2 regions of the Clostridium sp. JNZ X4-2 genome follow, and region 2 is predicted to be linked to the other one. Evidence: predicted binding sites of a transcription regulator. Region 2 holds the regulator's gene; the other holds the start of a gene.
What was found. Region 2 encodes HrcA, which represses chaperone genes, less so after heat shock. Its sites were predicted from a motif close to TGTTAGCACTCNNNNNNNNNGAGTGCTAACA; they were not measured.
Positions count from the first base shown of each region.

Region 1: htpG (molecular chaperone HtpG) is a predicted target of HrcA. The motif match lies at 5,680-5,710, and genes of this name have one in related genera.

Region 1 covers NZ_CM142685.1:2,248,199-2,255,618, forward strand. The annotation lists gene ACYUJ6_RS10755 (exonuclease SbcCD subunit D) at 1-540, opposite strand, end outside; gene ACYUJ6_RS10760 (nickel pincer cofactor-dependent isomerase, group 22) at 699-1,952, opposite strand; gene ACYUJ6_RS10765 (bile acid:sodium symporter family protein) at 2,130-3,113, opposite strand; gene htpG (molecular chaperone HtpG) at 3,713-5,587, opposite strand; gene ACYUJ6_RS10775 (S8 family serine peptidase) at 5,800-7,026, opposite strand; gene ACYUJ6_RS10780 (hypothetical protein) at 7,119-7,247, opposite strand; gene ACYUJ6_RS10785 (aspartyl-phosphate phosphatase Spo0E family protein) at 7,277-7,414, opposite strand.
Region 2 covers NZ_CM142685.1:966,898-974,317, reverse strand. The annotation lists gene dnaJ (molecular chaperone DnaJ) at 1-827, opposite strand, end outside; gene dnaK (molecular chaperone DnaK) at 967-2,847, opposite strand; gene grpE (nucleotide exchange factor GrpE) at 2,912-3,643, opposite strand; gene hrcA (heat-inducible transcriptional repressor HrcA) at 3,729-4,769, opposite strand; gene hemW (radical SAM family heme chaperone HemW) at 4,959-6,086, opposite strand; gene lepA (translation elongation factor 4) at 6,149-7,420, opposite strand, start outside.

The sequences.
Region 1 (7,420 bases), 1.3 Mb from region 2:
ATCAAATAACATTTTAATTCTGTCACTGTATGATTTTACCTTTTCCCTTTCCTCCTCCATTTCGTCATACAAAACTTCATTCAACCTTTTTTCACTAGGATATGGCACCGTAATAATCACAGCTTTTTCTCCATTTATTTCAACCTCAATGAAACCTTCACCAGAATTGACAACCTTGTGTTTGCCATAATTGCCGCAAGGTATTACTGTTTTTGGTGTACCTACCATTATAATTCCATGATCCCTTGCCAGAGGTCCTGCTGCCACCAGCCTGTCCGGATTATCATGATTGCCTGCTATGACTAAAGTTATCCTTTCTCCATTTGAAGATAATTTTTTCAGCGTATCATAGAAAAATTTTTCAGCCCTGGCCGGGGGATTAGCATTGTCATAAATATCTCCTGCAATAATTATCAAATCCACATGATTGGTTTGAACTATTTTTATAAAATCTTCAAGAAAGGCCTCTTGTTCATCCATTCGGCTGTATCCCTCTAAATTTTTACCCAGATGCCAATCAGAAGTATGTAAAATTCTCATTGTTTTCTCCTCCAAATCAAATAGTATGATATTTGTATATTGACAATTATAACATATGAACAGACAGCTCTAATATTTAAGGCGGCTGTTTCAAAATAGAATTTTGAAACAGCCGCCTTCAGCATCCTTGGGGGATGATTTTACATATTAATACTTTTTTAAAACAAAACTAAATTTCCTTCTTCATCAAAAACCTTTGTAATATCAGTTCCAGAAATTTTATATTCAGGTGGAACTTCCGGCAATAGTGCCGAAGATACATATACCTGTGAAAGTTCAAGAGTGCTGTCTATCAGCATAATACGTGCTGTTTCCTGATTTACAGCCCGTCCACAAGTTTGTAATCCTATTCGAATGGCCTCCTTATCTGTAGGAGCTACTACCGGTATAAAACAGCGCTCCAAGAAACCAGATGTTATAGTATTCATATAAGTTTTTTGAATATCAACTTTATCATAAAGTCTGCGTGTAGTTACATCAGCAATACCCATTCCCAAAGCATTTCCCTCGGATTCATCTGTCAAATCCAGTATGACAATTCTACTTGCAGTACCCTTGTCATCAGGTATACCGTTAATTCTCATACGTCCAATTACATTTGGATCCATTCCAACACCAGAAATATTCTTTCCCATTTCTTTAATTACTAAAACATCTAAATTGTTTAAGGGCAATTTAGCTAATAATTTTTTTGAATGTTTGAGAAGTTCTGCATCCCTTTCAAAAATATTTTCGGCGTTTAAAACTTCTACAACTGCTGTCATATCTTTTTTATTTTCAACAATAGCTACAGCAGCCAACAGTGGAATATGTTCCAATACTTTTGCAGCTACTTTGGGAATCAGATTTTTAAGCCCACTGGCACCATGCTGGTGTACTGCTTCCGCCTGAGCTTGTTTTCCTATGCCGATAACAAGCATTTTTATAACTCCGCTCTCATGTTCACCATGAAAATCAGTATGAGCTTTAACCCGGTTCACTGGAACTATATAGTCCAGATCCAGCACCTTTTTATCTACATATACCGGCTGGTTACCTATATGATCAATAGTTGCCACTTCCATGTTTGACACTATTGGAACTCCAAGTTCCTTTTCGTTGATACCATAATGATCCAGAATTGAACGCTGTCCCTCTGCCGTTGCACCCCCATGACTGCCCATGGCAGGTAAAACCACTACATCAGCTCCATGTGCCTTTAAATTAATTATAACATGTTTTATAATCAGCTGAATATCCCGTATGCCTCTGCTTCCAGCCAGTACACCCACTTTTTTTCCCTTAACATTTTTTCCTGCAAGTTCCTTGTCTATTCCATTTTTAACTGTCTCAATTATTTCTTTTTCTGATAAACAGCTGCAACTTTCTTCAGTAACTATTTTATGAATTACCGGCATTTTTATATCAAGCATAATAAGCCTCCTTATAAGAATAAATTTCAATTATATTATGCATAAAATCGCATCGTTCACATAAGCTGCGTAAACTCTTTGTACTATTTGAAGTTTTTATATAAGTCCAACAAATCTTTCTTTTTGTATATAATACAGTTTTAAATTATATTATCAATACCATCTTGCATAATTTTTCTAAACTACACCATTTTCAGTTCCAATATTTTTAGCATCTTTGGCATCTTCAGCATCGTCTTTCTCTGCTCTTTTAGCCCAGTAAGTTGCCAGTGTAGATCCTGTAACATTATGCCAAGCACTAAAAATTGCACCTGGAATAGCAGCTAAAGGATTTAAGTTCATTAAAGCCAGAGTAACTGCAAGTCCTGAGTTTTCCATACCTATTTCAAATGCAATTGCTTTGGATTTACGTTTGCTGAGTTTACCCAATCTGCGGGCAGCATTATATCCAAGGAATAATCCAGTCGCATTATGAAGTGCTACTGCTAAAAAGGCCATGAATGCTACGCTGGCAAGGTTTTCAGCATTGACAGCAACACCTGTTGTTATAATAAACATAAGTGCAATTGTAGATGCTACGGGTACAAACTCCACAACTTTCTGAACTGGTTTATCCGCAATTCTACGAATTAATACTCCCAGGAAAACGGGAACAACCACGCTTTTTACAATACTGAGAAGCATTGATGCTGCATTCACCTTAACCATTGAACCTGCAAGCATCAAGAAAATTGCCGGTGTGAGAATAGGTGCCAGAACAGTGTTTACACTTGAAACAGTAATTGAAAGTGCCTCATCCCCTTTTGACAAAAATGTCATAAGATTTGAAGCAACAGCACTAGGACAACATCCAACTAGAATAAGTCCGGCAGCTATAGGAGCTGGCAAGTGCAGCAGTTTTGATATTGCAAATGCAACAAAAGGCATAATAAGATAACGTGGTACCACACCCCAGAGTACATCAAGCGGGCGGGAGAATACCAGTTTAAAATCATCAGTTGTCATGGTAAGACCCATACAGAACATTACAGTTCCTAAATAGTAAGCAGTATAGGCACTTAAAGGCTTAACATGAGCCGGGAATATGAAAGATAAAATTGAACCTATAACCACCCACACCGGAAAATATCCAGTAATTAATTTACAAATCTTTTTTATCATTTTTTTCAATCTCCTTTTTAAAGTTTTTTAGTGAAAATTTTTATACATAGCTTTTTATTTTCACATCACCCCCTTTTATCTGCTTTAAAAATTGATAACTTAAAAACAATTAATATTTTTTAAACCGTTTTCAAGGGTTTATCCAGCATACTCATTTATACCTACTATTAATTAGTATAGAAATAATATTTTTATTTTTCCTGAAGGAATTTTAATTAATTCTTTAGTAGTAAATATACTATTATGTATAATATATAGAAGTAAATTTACTACTATATATAAGTATACTATTTAATTGTTTTCATGTAAATAGAAACAATCAGGTTACTATTAACATTTTACACAGCAATAACTATACCAATTGTCTATTTTTCTATCAATAGTTCCTTAAAGTTACTTAAATAGACCTTTATCTTACGACACCAGTTATGGCATTTTGTTAGAGAATTTTAAAAATGTGAGATAATTGTTATATTCATTGTTATAATTTGATTATCCTAACAACTTTTTAATTCAGATTTCTTATTATTTATCTATTTGCAAAGTATAAAAATACAGGCTTTGCCATAAAAGCAAAGCCTGTAACATTGAATTATAAATTATTTAATTAAGCAGCACACATCATTTGCAAATTGCACGGGATCCTCTACAGGAAGTCCTTCAATTAGGAGTGCCTGGTTATACAGCAGATTGGAATACATTTTTAATTTGTCTTTATCTTCTGCATATGCTTTTTTAATTGCCTTGAACATCTCATGGTTAGTATTTACTTCCAAGATTTTATCTGCTTTGATATTTTGATTATTTGGCATCATATTAAGTACCTTTTCCATTTCAATAGACACTTCCCCTTCATTTGCAAGGCAGACAGGATGGGTTTTCAATCTATTGGATGCCCTGACCTCTTTAACTTTATCTTTTAGCACCTCTTTCATAAAATCAAACAGCTGCTTGTTTTCCTCAGTTTCTTTTTTACTTTCCTTATCATCGGAATCAAAACCCAAATCTTTGCTGGAAACAGATTTAAATTCTTTTTCCTTATATTTTGCAAGCATTTTAATTGCAAATTCATCCACATCATCAGTAAAATATAATATTTCAAAACTCTTATCTTTAACCAGTTCAGTTTGAGGTAATTTCTCAATTTTTTCTATGTTTTCACCGGCTGCATAGTATATATACTTTTGATCCTCTTTCATACGTGAAACATATTCATCAAGACTTACAAGCTTTTTCTCCGTAGAAGAATAAAACATCAGTAAATCCTGCAGCACTTCCTTGTTAGCTCCGAAGTCAGAATAAACTCCATATTTAAGCTGTTTTCCAAAGCTGGTATAAAATTCAATATATTTCTCTCGATCATTTTTAAACATCAAAAGAAGTTCATCTTTTATTTTATCCTTTATTTTTTTTGCAATAAATTTAAGCTGCCTGTCATGCTGAAGAAGTTCTCTGGAAATATTAAGTGAAAGATCTGCTGAGTCCACAAGACCCTGCACAAAGCTAAAATAATCCGGCAATAAGTCAGCACATTTTTCCATTATCAAAACGCCATTTGAATAAAGCTCCAATCCTTTTTCAAATTCCTTTGTATAAAAATCATAAGGTGCCCTGGCCGGAATGAAAAGCAAAGTTCTATAACTTACCACTCCTTCAACACTTGAGTGTATCACCCTGAGAGGTTTGTCATAACCAAAATGCTTATCCATATAGAATTGATCGTAATCCTCAGGTTTCAATTCATTTTTATTTTTTCTCCAGATAGGTACCATACTATTTAAAGTTTCATCCTCAAAATAATCTTCCTGCTCCTTGTCATTATCCTTTTTAGGTCTGCTTTTCTTTACCATCATCTTAATTGGATACTTTATAAAATCAGAATACTTTTTAACCAATGATTTGATTTTATATTCATCTAGAAACTGATCATACTTTTCATCTTCAGTATTTTCTTTAATCTTTAATATAATTTCAGTACCTGCGGTTTCCTTTTCACAAGGCTCAATATTATATCCATCTGCACCTTTTGATTCCCATTTATATGCCTTATCCGAATTAATGGAACGACTTTTTACAGTTACTACATCAGATACCATGAAAGCAGAATAAAATCCAACTCCAAATTGACCTATGATATCCACTCCGTCTTTTATATCATTTTGACTTTTAAATGCAAAAGAACCGCTTTCTGCAATAGTTCCAAGATTATTTTCAAGTTCCTCCTCTGTCATACCTATACCTGTATCGGTAATTGCAAGTGTTCTTTTTTCTTTATCCGCAGTAATTCTGATATAGAAATCATCCTTGTTGAAACTGACATTTTCGTCAACAAGTGACCTATAATAACTCTTGTCAATTGCATCACTGGCATTTGATATAAGTTCCCTTAAAAATATTTCTTTATTTGTGTAAATTGAGTTAACCATTAAATCAAGCAGTCTTTTTGATTCTGCCTTAAATTCTTTTACAGCCATTCTATCATTTCCTTTCAATTCAATTATATCTAATATATCTAATATGTATTAACTTAAATAATACTTGAGTTGATAAGTATTTAAATGTTTTTTGTTAGCACTTATATCACTTGAGTGCTAATTTTATTTTAGCAATAATTCTGCCTTTGTCAATATGTTTTTGTAAATTTATCTACTGAATTTATTTATCAGGATTATAACATAGAAAATTCTCATGAATTGTTTTTTAAACTTTGAATCAATTTTAGCGGATTAATTATCTTAGCTGAACTACATAATTTACTATTTTTACCAAATTTAACGGTACTTCCGGTTTTTAGTGCTGTCCTCCAAAATTCATCGGGAGTTATACTCGGCTTCACTTCACAAGAAAGAGCATAAATACCCGCTATATAAGGAATTGACCAACTCCAACCACCCTCCCTGTAGAAAACATAATCCTTGTATCCTGTTGGACTTGCTGTACATCTTGAATCCATGGGAATAAGCAATGTATTATTCAAATTATATTTTCCTTCATAATATTCGTTCTGCCAGAATAAACCTGGAGTATAAGATGAAGAAGCATCAGGATCAGACAGAGGGTTTCTTCCAAGCCCATTAAATTTAAATCCATAAGTATCTTTAAGTGATGATGAAACTACAAATATATTTTCTTCTTTGGCCCTGTCCACCGCTTTTACCACTTCATTATAACCCACATCTCTTGAGCCCCATCCTATTGAAATGGAAATAACCCTTATCTTTTTACCTCGAGGTAATTTTTTATTGAGTTCTATTATTCTGTTTATGGCATGAGCAGTGTAATTAAAATTGGCTTTTGATTTTTGGCATATATCAATAGGATCTTGCCCTATATAATACAAATCAGATTTTGGAGCAATACCCGTTTTTTTACCAACAGCTATTGAAGCTACTGCAGCTCCATGCATTGAAGTCTCACGTCCACAATGGAGCTCTTCATAAGATTTTACATTATCTTTATATTCATCATGATTTACAAGAAGACGCTGATCTATTATTGCAATACCAATATTTTTCCCATTTACTCCCAAATTATGGACAGTCCTTATCCCAAGTCCTGGATTTTTCCCTAATGACATAATTTTTTCAGGTAAAAAAACTGATGTGATATTTTGGGGCCATTTTGTTTTACTATCAAAACTTGAATTTAAAAGTTCTTTTTCCTTCCCACCAATATCAGCTTCTGATAGATCCTTTGAACGTAAATCCATTACTTTACTGTTTTTAAAACTTGAGGTTAACTGTGGCAGTTTATCTAATTTTCTAACCTTCCAATCTGCTGGCGTCACTTTTACAGCAATTCCAGCAGTTCCTTTATTTAATGCCGTGTTGGGCTTTCTCAATACATTTAAAGATACCATACCCACAATAAACAATATAAATACTATAATTAAAATTTTATATTTTTTCTTCATGTAAAATATCTCCTTATTTTTTTAATTTTCATTATAATTAAATTGTAGTATTTATTTTTAAAGAAACACTTATCAAACCCATTAAGATTTGATTAAGATATTATATTTGAAATATAGCCCCATCTTTTTGAGATGAGGCCTTTCACTATTTTAACATTATTTTTGACAAGTCCGCTGCCTGCTGCTGAATCCAGTACATTCACTATCTGCCTATACCTCAAAAAAGGCAGATCTCCGCTTTTTTATATAATTAACTGCTTGTACTTTTCAGGACTTGATTTATATATTTATCTAATTTTTGGCTTACCTTTAATATTTCCCTGTAATCTGCCTTTTCCTCAATTAATTTATGCAATCTCTCTCTTAAATCGTTTACCTTATCATCCATCACGTA
Region 2 (7,420 bases):
TCTAAATAAATATCAAATCCGCTTCTTTTAAATTTAGAATGAGATGACACCCTTACATTTATATAAAGATCACCTGGACCGCCTCCATTTTTACCCTGCTCGCCTTGTCCTCTTATAGGAATTATGTTACCATTATCCACACCTGCGGGAACTTTTACTTTTATATTCCTGCGTTTTCTCACAGTTCCCCTGCCCTTGCATTCCGGACATGGATCCGATATAATAGTACCCTTCCCACCACATTTGTCACAGGTACTCATAGTGACAAAATTTCCAAGAGGAGTGTTCCTTTGAGTTCTAATCTGTCCTGTTCCACCACATTTGTCACAAGTATGGGGATGTGTTCCCTTTTTGGCACCCGTTCCATTACATGTACTACATTTTTCATTTCTAGTTATGGATATTTCTTTTTCCACACCAAAAACTGCCTGCTCAAAAGTTAAATTTAAAGTATATTCAAGATCAGCTCCCTTTTCAGGGCCATTTCTTCTCTTTCTTCCTGAAGAAAATCCTCCTCCAAAGAAAGAATCAAATATATCTCCAAATCCGCCCATATCAGAAAAATCAAAGCCGCCGAATCCACCTTCAAATCCTGAACCTCCATTAAAATCAGCGGTACCAAACTGATCATATTGGGATTTTTTCTGTGGATCTGATAATATCTGATAAGCTTCATTTATTTCCTTAAATTTCTCTTCAGCTTCTTTATTGCCTTGATTTCTATCAGGGTGATATTTCAGTGCTAATTTTCTAAATGCTCTTTTTATGTCATCGTCGCTGGCACCCTTTTTAAGGCCGAGTATTTCATAATAATCTTTTTTGGCCATTTTTCTATTTTTCACCACCTAAAACAAAAGTATTATTACTTCAAATCTGGTTTTTTACTTAAATTAAGGGAAGAGCAAAAACTCATCCCTTAACTATTACTATTATACACACTTATTATATAATCGTGAAGAGAAAATATTATTTATCATCATCTACTTTATAGTCAGCATCAACTACATTATCATCTTTTTTATTTTCTGCTCCACCTTCAGCTCCAGCACCTGTTCCCGGATTTTGTCCTGCTCCTGGGTTTTGCGCTGCTCCCGGATTCTGACCTGCTTGAGCATTCTGGCTGTATATTTTTGATGTAACTCCATAAAGTGCCTGAGTCAAATCTTCAGTAGCTTTCTTTATTGCTTCCAAGTCATCACCGTCTTTTATCTTCTTAACGGCTTCTGCTTTCTCCTCTACATTTTTCTTGTCCTCGCCTGAAACTTTATCTCCCAGATCCTTTAATGTTTTTTCAGTCTGATATACAATTTGATCCGCATTGTTTTTGATTTCTATGGAATCTTTCCTCTTCTTATCCTGTTCTTCAAATTTTTCAGCTTCTTTTACCGCCTTATCTATTTCATCATCACTTAAATTAGTGGAAGCCGTAATTGTGATATTTGCTTCTTTTCCAGTTGCCTTATCTTTAGCTGATACATTTACTATACCATTGGCATCTATATCAAATGTAACTTCAATTTGAGGAATTCCCCTTGGAGCCGGAGCTATGCCTGAAAGAGTAAATCTTCCAAGGGTCTTATTATCAGCCGCCATCTGTCTTTCACCTTGAACTACGTGAATTTCAACAGAAGTCTGATTATCTGCCGCAGTTGAGAATGTCTGGCTCTTCTTAGCCGGTATTGTAGTATTTCTATTGATAAGCGGAGTTGCCACCCCGCCTAAAGTTTCAATTCCAAGAGTAAGTGGTGTTACATCAAGAAGTAATACATCTTTTACATCTCCAGTCAATACTCCTGCCTGAATAGCTGCTCCTACTGCTACACATTCATCCGGATTAACTCCCTTTGATGGATCCTTGCCGGTAAAGTTTTTAACTGCTTCCTGAACAGCTGGTATTCTTGTAGATCCTCCTACTAATATGATTTTATTTATATCATTTATGGTTACTCCGGCATCATTCAATGCCTTCTTCATAGGTTCTATAGTTCTTTTTACCAGATCTTCAGTTAATTCATTGAATTTTGCCCTGGTCAAATTTATGTCTATATGCTTTGGCCCATTGGCATCTGCTGTAATAAAGGGCAGATTTATATTCGTCTGTGTAGAAGATGATAACTCGATTTTTGCTTTTTCAGCAGCTTCTTTTAATCTCTGAAGTGCCATTTTATCATTTCTCAGATCTATTCCATTTTGAGCTTTAAAAGTATCTGCTATATAATCTATTACCTTTTGGTCAAAATCATCTCCGCCAAGATGTGTATCTCCATTTGTGGCTTTAACCTCAAATACACCATCACCAAGTTCTAGTATGGATACATCAAAAGTACCTCCGCCTAGATCATATACAAATATTTTCTGATTTGTGTTCATTTTATCCATTCCATAAGCAAGAGATGCAGCTGTAGGCTCATTTATTATCCTACGAACATTAAGTCCTGCTATTTTTCCAGCATCTTTAGTTGCCTGCCTTTGACTATCGTTAAAATATGCTGGTACAGTTATAACTGCTTCAGTTACAGGTTCTCCTAAATAAGCTTCCGCATCTGACTTTATTTTTTGAAGTACCATGGATGATATTTCCTGTGGTGTATATTTTTTTCCATCTATATCTACCTTATGGTCTGTTCCCATCTGCCTTTTTATTGACATTATAGTTCTATCTGGATTTGTTATTGACTGCCTTTTAGCTACTTGACCTACCAGTCTTTCACCATTTGCCTGGAAGGACACTACTGATGGAGTGGTTCTCGAACCTTCAGAATTTGCTATAACTACTGGATCTCCACCTTCCATAACTGCAACGCAAGAATTCGTTGTTCCTAAATCAATACCTATTATTTTTGACATGTTAACTTACCTCCTAAATTTAACTCGGTTGAAATTATCTTAGTAACATTTTCTTTATTTAAACTTAATTTGCTACTTTCACCATGCTGTACCTTATTATTTTGTCATCTCTTTTATATCCCTTTTGAAATACTTCTACTATGGAATTTTTATCATAACTGTCATCTTGTATATGCATAACTGCGTTGTGGACATTAGGATCAAACTCCCCTTCAGAAGGAATTTCCTCCACATTCAATTTTTCAAGTGCAGTGTTAAATTGTTTCACTGTCATTTCTACACCTTTTTTTAAATCCTCTGTATTTCCCTCCACTTTTACTGCCCTTTCCAAATTATCCAATACAGGTAAAACTTCCTTCAATATATCTTTACATGCATCAGAATAAATACCTTCCTTCTCTTTCGATGTTCTTTTTCTAAAATTATCATACTCTGCTTTGGTTCTGGAAAGTCTATCCTTAAGGGCTTTAATCTCATTCATAATTTTATTGTTTTCATCCTTTAACTTAAAATTCTCTTTTTTTAATTCTTTCTCCAGATTTATTCTTTTCTCCTTAAGTTCATCTGCTTTTTCATCATTTGCATCATCATTTACTTCCGTTTTACCTTCTGTTTTTTCTTCATAATCTACTTCTGTTTCATCATTTACCTTTTCCTTATCAGATTTTTGTAATTCCTCATCTAAATTAACTTTTTCATCTTCTGCAGAGTTTTTATCTTCTCCACAGCAACTATTTTCCTTTTCAGCACATTCTTTTTTAATATCCTGTGCATCCATATCCTCATCCTTTAACATTTAGGCATTTCCTCCAATCCAACATTTTATTGATATTTAAATAAACTGAACTTTGTTAAACCATTGCTTTATTTTAAAAATTTTTTTATTTTCCATCAGAATAGGCGTGGCTTAAAATATAATTCATTTCCTTTACCACATTTGCCAATACAGATATAACCTTGGAGTAAGGCATTCTTGTAGGTCCTATTACACCAATTTCTCCTATTGGCTTTTCATTTAAACTGTATACTGCAGATATTACACTGCAGTCTTCTGCACCTGCTATATAATTTTCACTTCCTATTTTTACTGAAATACTTGAAGCACTGTTTAACAAACTACTTACCTTATCCTTATTATCCAACATAGATAAAAATTCTCTTGCCTTTTCTATATCCTTGTATTCTGGATAATCAAATATATTTGTAGCTCCCTGCATATATATTTCTGAATTATCTATATCATTGAGCCTGTCATATAAAACATAAACTATTTCATCCACTATATCCTCGTATCCTTTTAGAGCCAACTTAAGATTATTTACAATTTCTAAGTCTATATCATCAGCGCATAAATTTTTTAATCTGGAATTTAATATATTACTCAGTTTAATAAGAGTATTATCGGAAATAGCTTTCTTAATTTTTATAAAGTTATTCTTTACAATCCCGCTGTCGATTATAAGCACTAACAGAATGTTGCTGTTAGATTCTATATTTACCAACTGTATATGCCTTATATGACCTTTTTTTACAGAAGGTGCCCTAACTATAGAGGTAAGTCTTGTAAGCTCTGACAGAAGGCAAATAGCCTGCTTTATTATTTTATCAACTTCAAATAAAGCATTGTTTATAATTTGACTTTTTATTATATGCATTTCTTCTGGAGTCAAATTTGGTATCTGCATCAGTTTATCTACATACAACCTATAACCTTTATTGGAGGGTATCCTCCCTGAAGAACTATGAAGCTGCTCTAAATAACCCATTTCTTCAAGATCCGACATTTCATTTCTTATAGTTGCAGAACTTACCCCCAAGTCATACTTTTTAGCTATGGTTCTGGATCCAACAGGCTCGGCACTATTTATATAATTATTTACTATTGCCTGAAGTATTCTTATTTTTCTTTCATCCATTTCCATAATATCACCTCTTTATTAGCACTCATTACTACTGAGTGCTAATGCTATGATTAAAAAATATCACTCATAATTTTTTTTGTCAACACCATATAAACTATATTATTTAAATAAATAGTATAGTTTACATGATTTATACGGAAATTCATATTATTTTCTCAAGTTTACTCAAAATATCTAATATAATTAATATTAGGTCAAAATAAATTCACACATCACACTGTTAGATACTTCTATTCCCCTCTTATTTAGATACATCCTATCTCCATCCACTACCAATATTCCTTTTTTTATATATTTATTTATTATGCTTCCATACACTGAATAAATATCTCTGTCAAATCTATATTTGAAGTTTCTCATGGAAATTCCATTTATCTTTCTAAGACCCATAAACATAAATTCTTCCATATCATCACAAATAGAATTCTTATGTTTATCCAATTTTACGAATTTCCCCTGGATTCCTTCCAAAATATATTCTTCTATATCCCATGTATTTCTATATCTATACCCATCTACATAAGAATGGGCACTGACTCCGCAGCCTATATAAGGTTCCAGATTCCAGTATACCAGATTGTGCCTGCACTCACTGCTGTTTTTAGAAAAATTGGATATTTCATACTGATTGTATCCATTTTCAGAGAGAAACTCCAGCGCAAAATCATACATCTGTCTTTCTTCTTCCTCTCCCGGAAGTATCAATTCATTGTTTTTGTACATATTGTAAAAAGCAGTACCTTTCTCCACTATAAGGCTGTAGCAGGATATATGCTCCGGGCCCAGTCTCACTACATTTTTCAAGGAATCTTCCCAATCTTTTAAAGTCTGCTCCGGAAGCCCGAACATGAGATCTACATTTATATTTGAAAATCCTAATTTTCTTGCCATTCCATATCCCTCTAAGAAATCACCTATAGTGTGAATTCTGCCTATTCTTTCAAGCATAGAATTCTGCCAGGCCTGAAGCCCTATGCTCAATCTGTTGACTCCCATCTCTTTTAAAAAACTTAATTTTATTTCTGTAAATGTACCTGGATTTCCTTCTACTGTAAATTCCAGATTATCTTCTACATTTAATTTTTCCACAGCCTTATATATATTATTCCATGCTTTTAATGACAAATAGGTAGGAGTGCCCCCACCTATAAATATGGTCTTTACAGTTCTGTCTCCTATAAGACCTATATCTTTAGCCAATGCTTTTGAATAGTTCCACATAAATTCTTCCTTGCCGCTGTAGGACGGGAAATCACAATAAAGACACTTTTTTTTGCAGAAGGGTATATGTATATATATAGATGCTGATTCCTCCATAGTTGTCTTTTCAACACTGTCCATAAAAACACTTCCTAAAAATATATAGGTATCTTCCCTAATTAGTCTTCCGTCTTAAGTATGGTCATAAAAGCTTCCTGGGGAATTTCTACAGAACCTACCTGCCTCATTCTCTTCTTCCCTTCTTTTTGCTTTTCAAGAAGTTTTTTCTTTCTGGATATATCTCCCCCATAACATTTTGCAAGTACATCTTTTCTCATAGCCTTAACAGTTTCCCTGGCTATAATTTTTCCTCCCACGGCAGCCTGTATTGGTATTTCAAAAAGCTGTCTTGGTATTATTTCCTTCAGCCTTTCAGCTATGCCCCTACCTCTTTCATAAGCTCTTTCCTGAGGAACAACCATGGACAGGGCATCTACAGTTTCTCCATTTAAAAGTATATCCAATTTTACCAATTCGGCAGTTTTATAACCTTTTAATTCATAATCCAGAGAAGCATATCCTCTTGTCCTGGATTTAAGTACGTCAAAAAAATCATATATTATCTCATTTAACGGGATATCATAGTTTAAAGACACCCTGGTGGTTTCTATATACTGCATATCCTTAAAATTTCCTCTTCTGCTCTGTGCAAGTTCCATAACGGATCCCACATATTCTGAAGGAGTTATTATAGATGCCTTTACTATGGGTTCTTCCATATATTTTATTTCTGACACATCAGGCATATTAGTGGGATTGGTAAGTTCTATCAAGGTACCGTCCGTCTTATGTATCTTGTATATAACGGAGGGTGCTGTGGTTATTATTTCTAAATTGAACTCCCTTTCCACTCTTTCCTGTATAACATCCATGTGCAGCAGGCCTAAAAATCCACATCTAAATCCAAATCCCAAAGCTATAGATGTTTCCGGTTCAAAACACAATGCTGCATCATTAACCTGAAGTTTTTCCAAAGCTTCCTTCAATTCACCGTATTTTGCCCCATCTACAGGATATATGCCACTGTATACCATAGAAACTACAGGTCTGTATCCCGTTAATGGTTCCGCAGCCTCCCTTTTAGCTTCAGTTACTGTATCTCCTACACGGGCATCCCTTACATTTTTAATGGAGGCGGTAAAATATCCCACATCTCCTGCTTTCAATTCCTCCCTGGGCATAAAACCCGGAACAAATACTCCTGTTTCCACTACTTCATAAATTTTACCCGCAGCCATAAGCTTTATTTCTTCTCCTGGTTTAATGCACCCTTCTTTTACCCTTATATGACAAACTACACCTCTATAGCTGTCATAATTTGAATCGAATATAAGAGCTTTTAAAGGTGCCTTTTCATCTCCTTCTGGAGATGGTATCTTATTTACTATGGC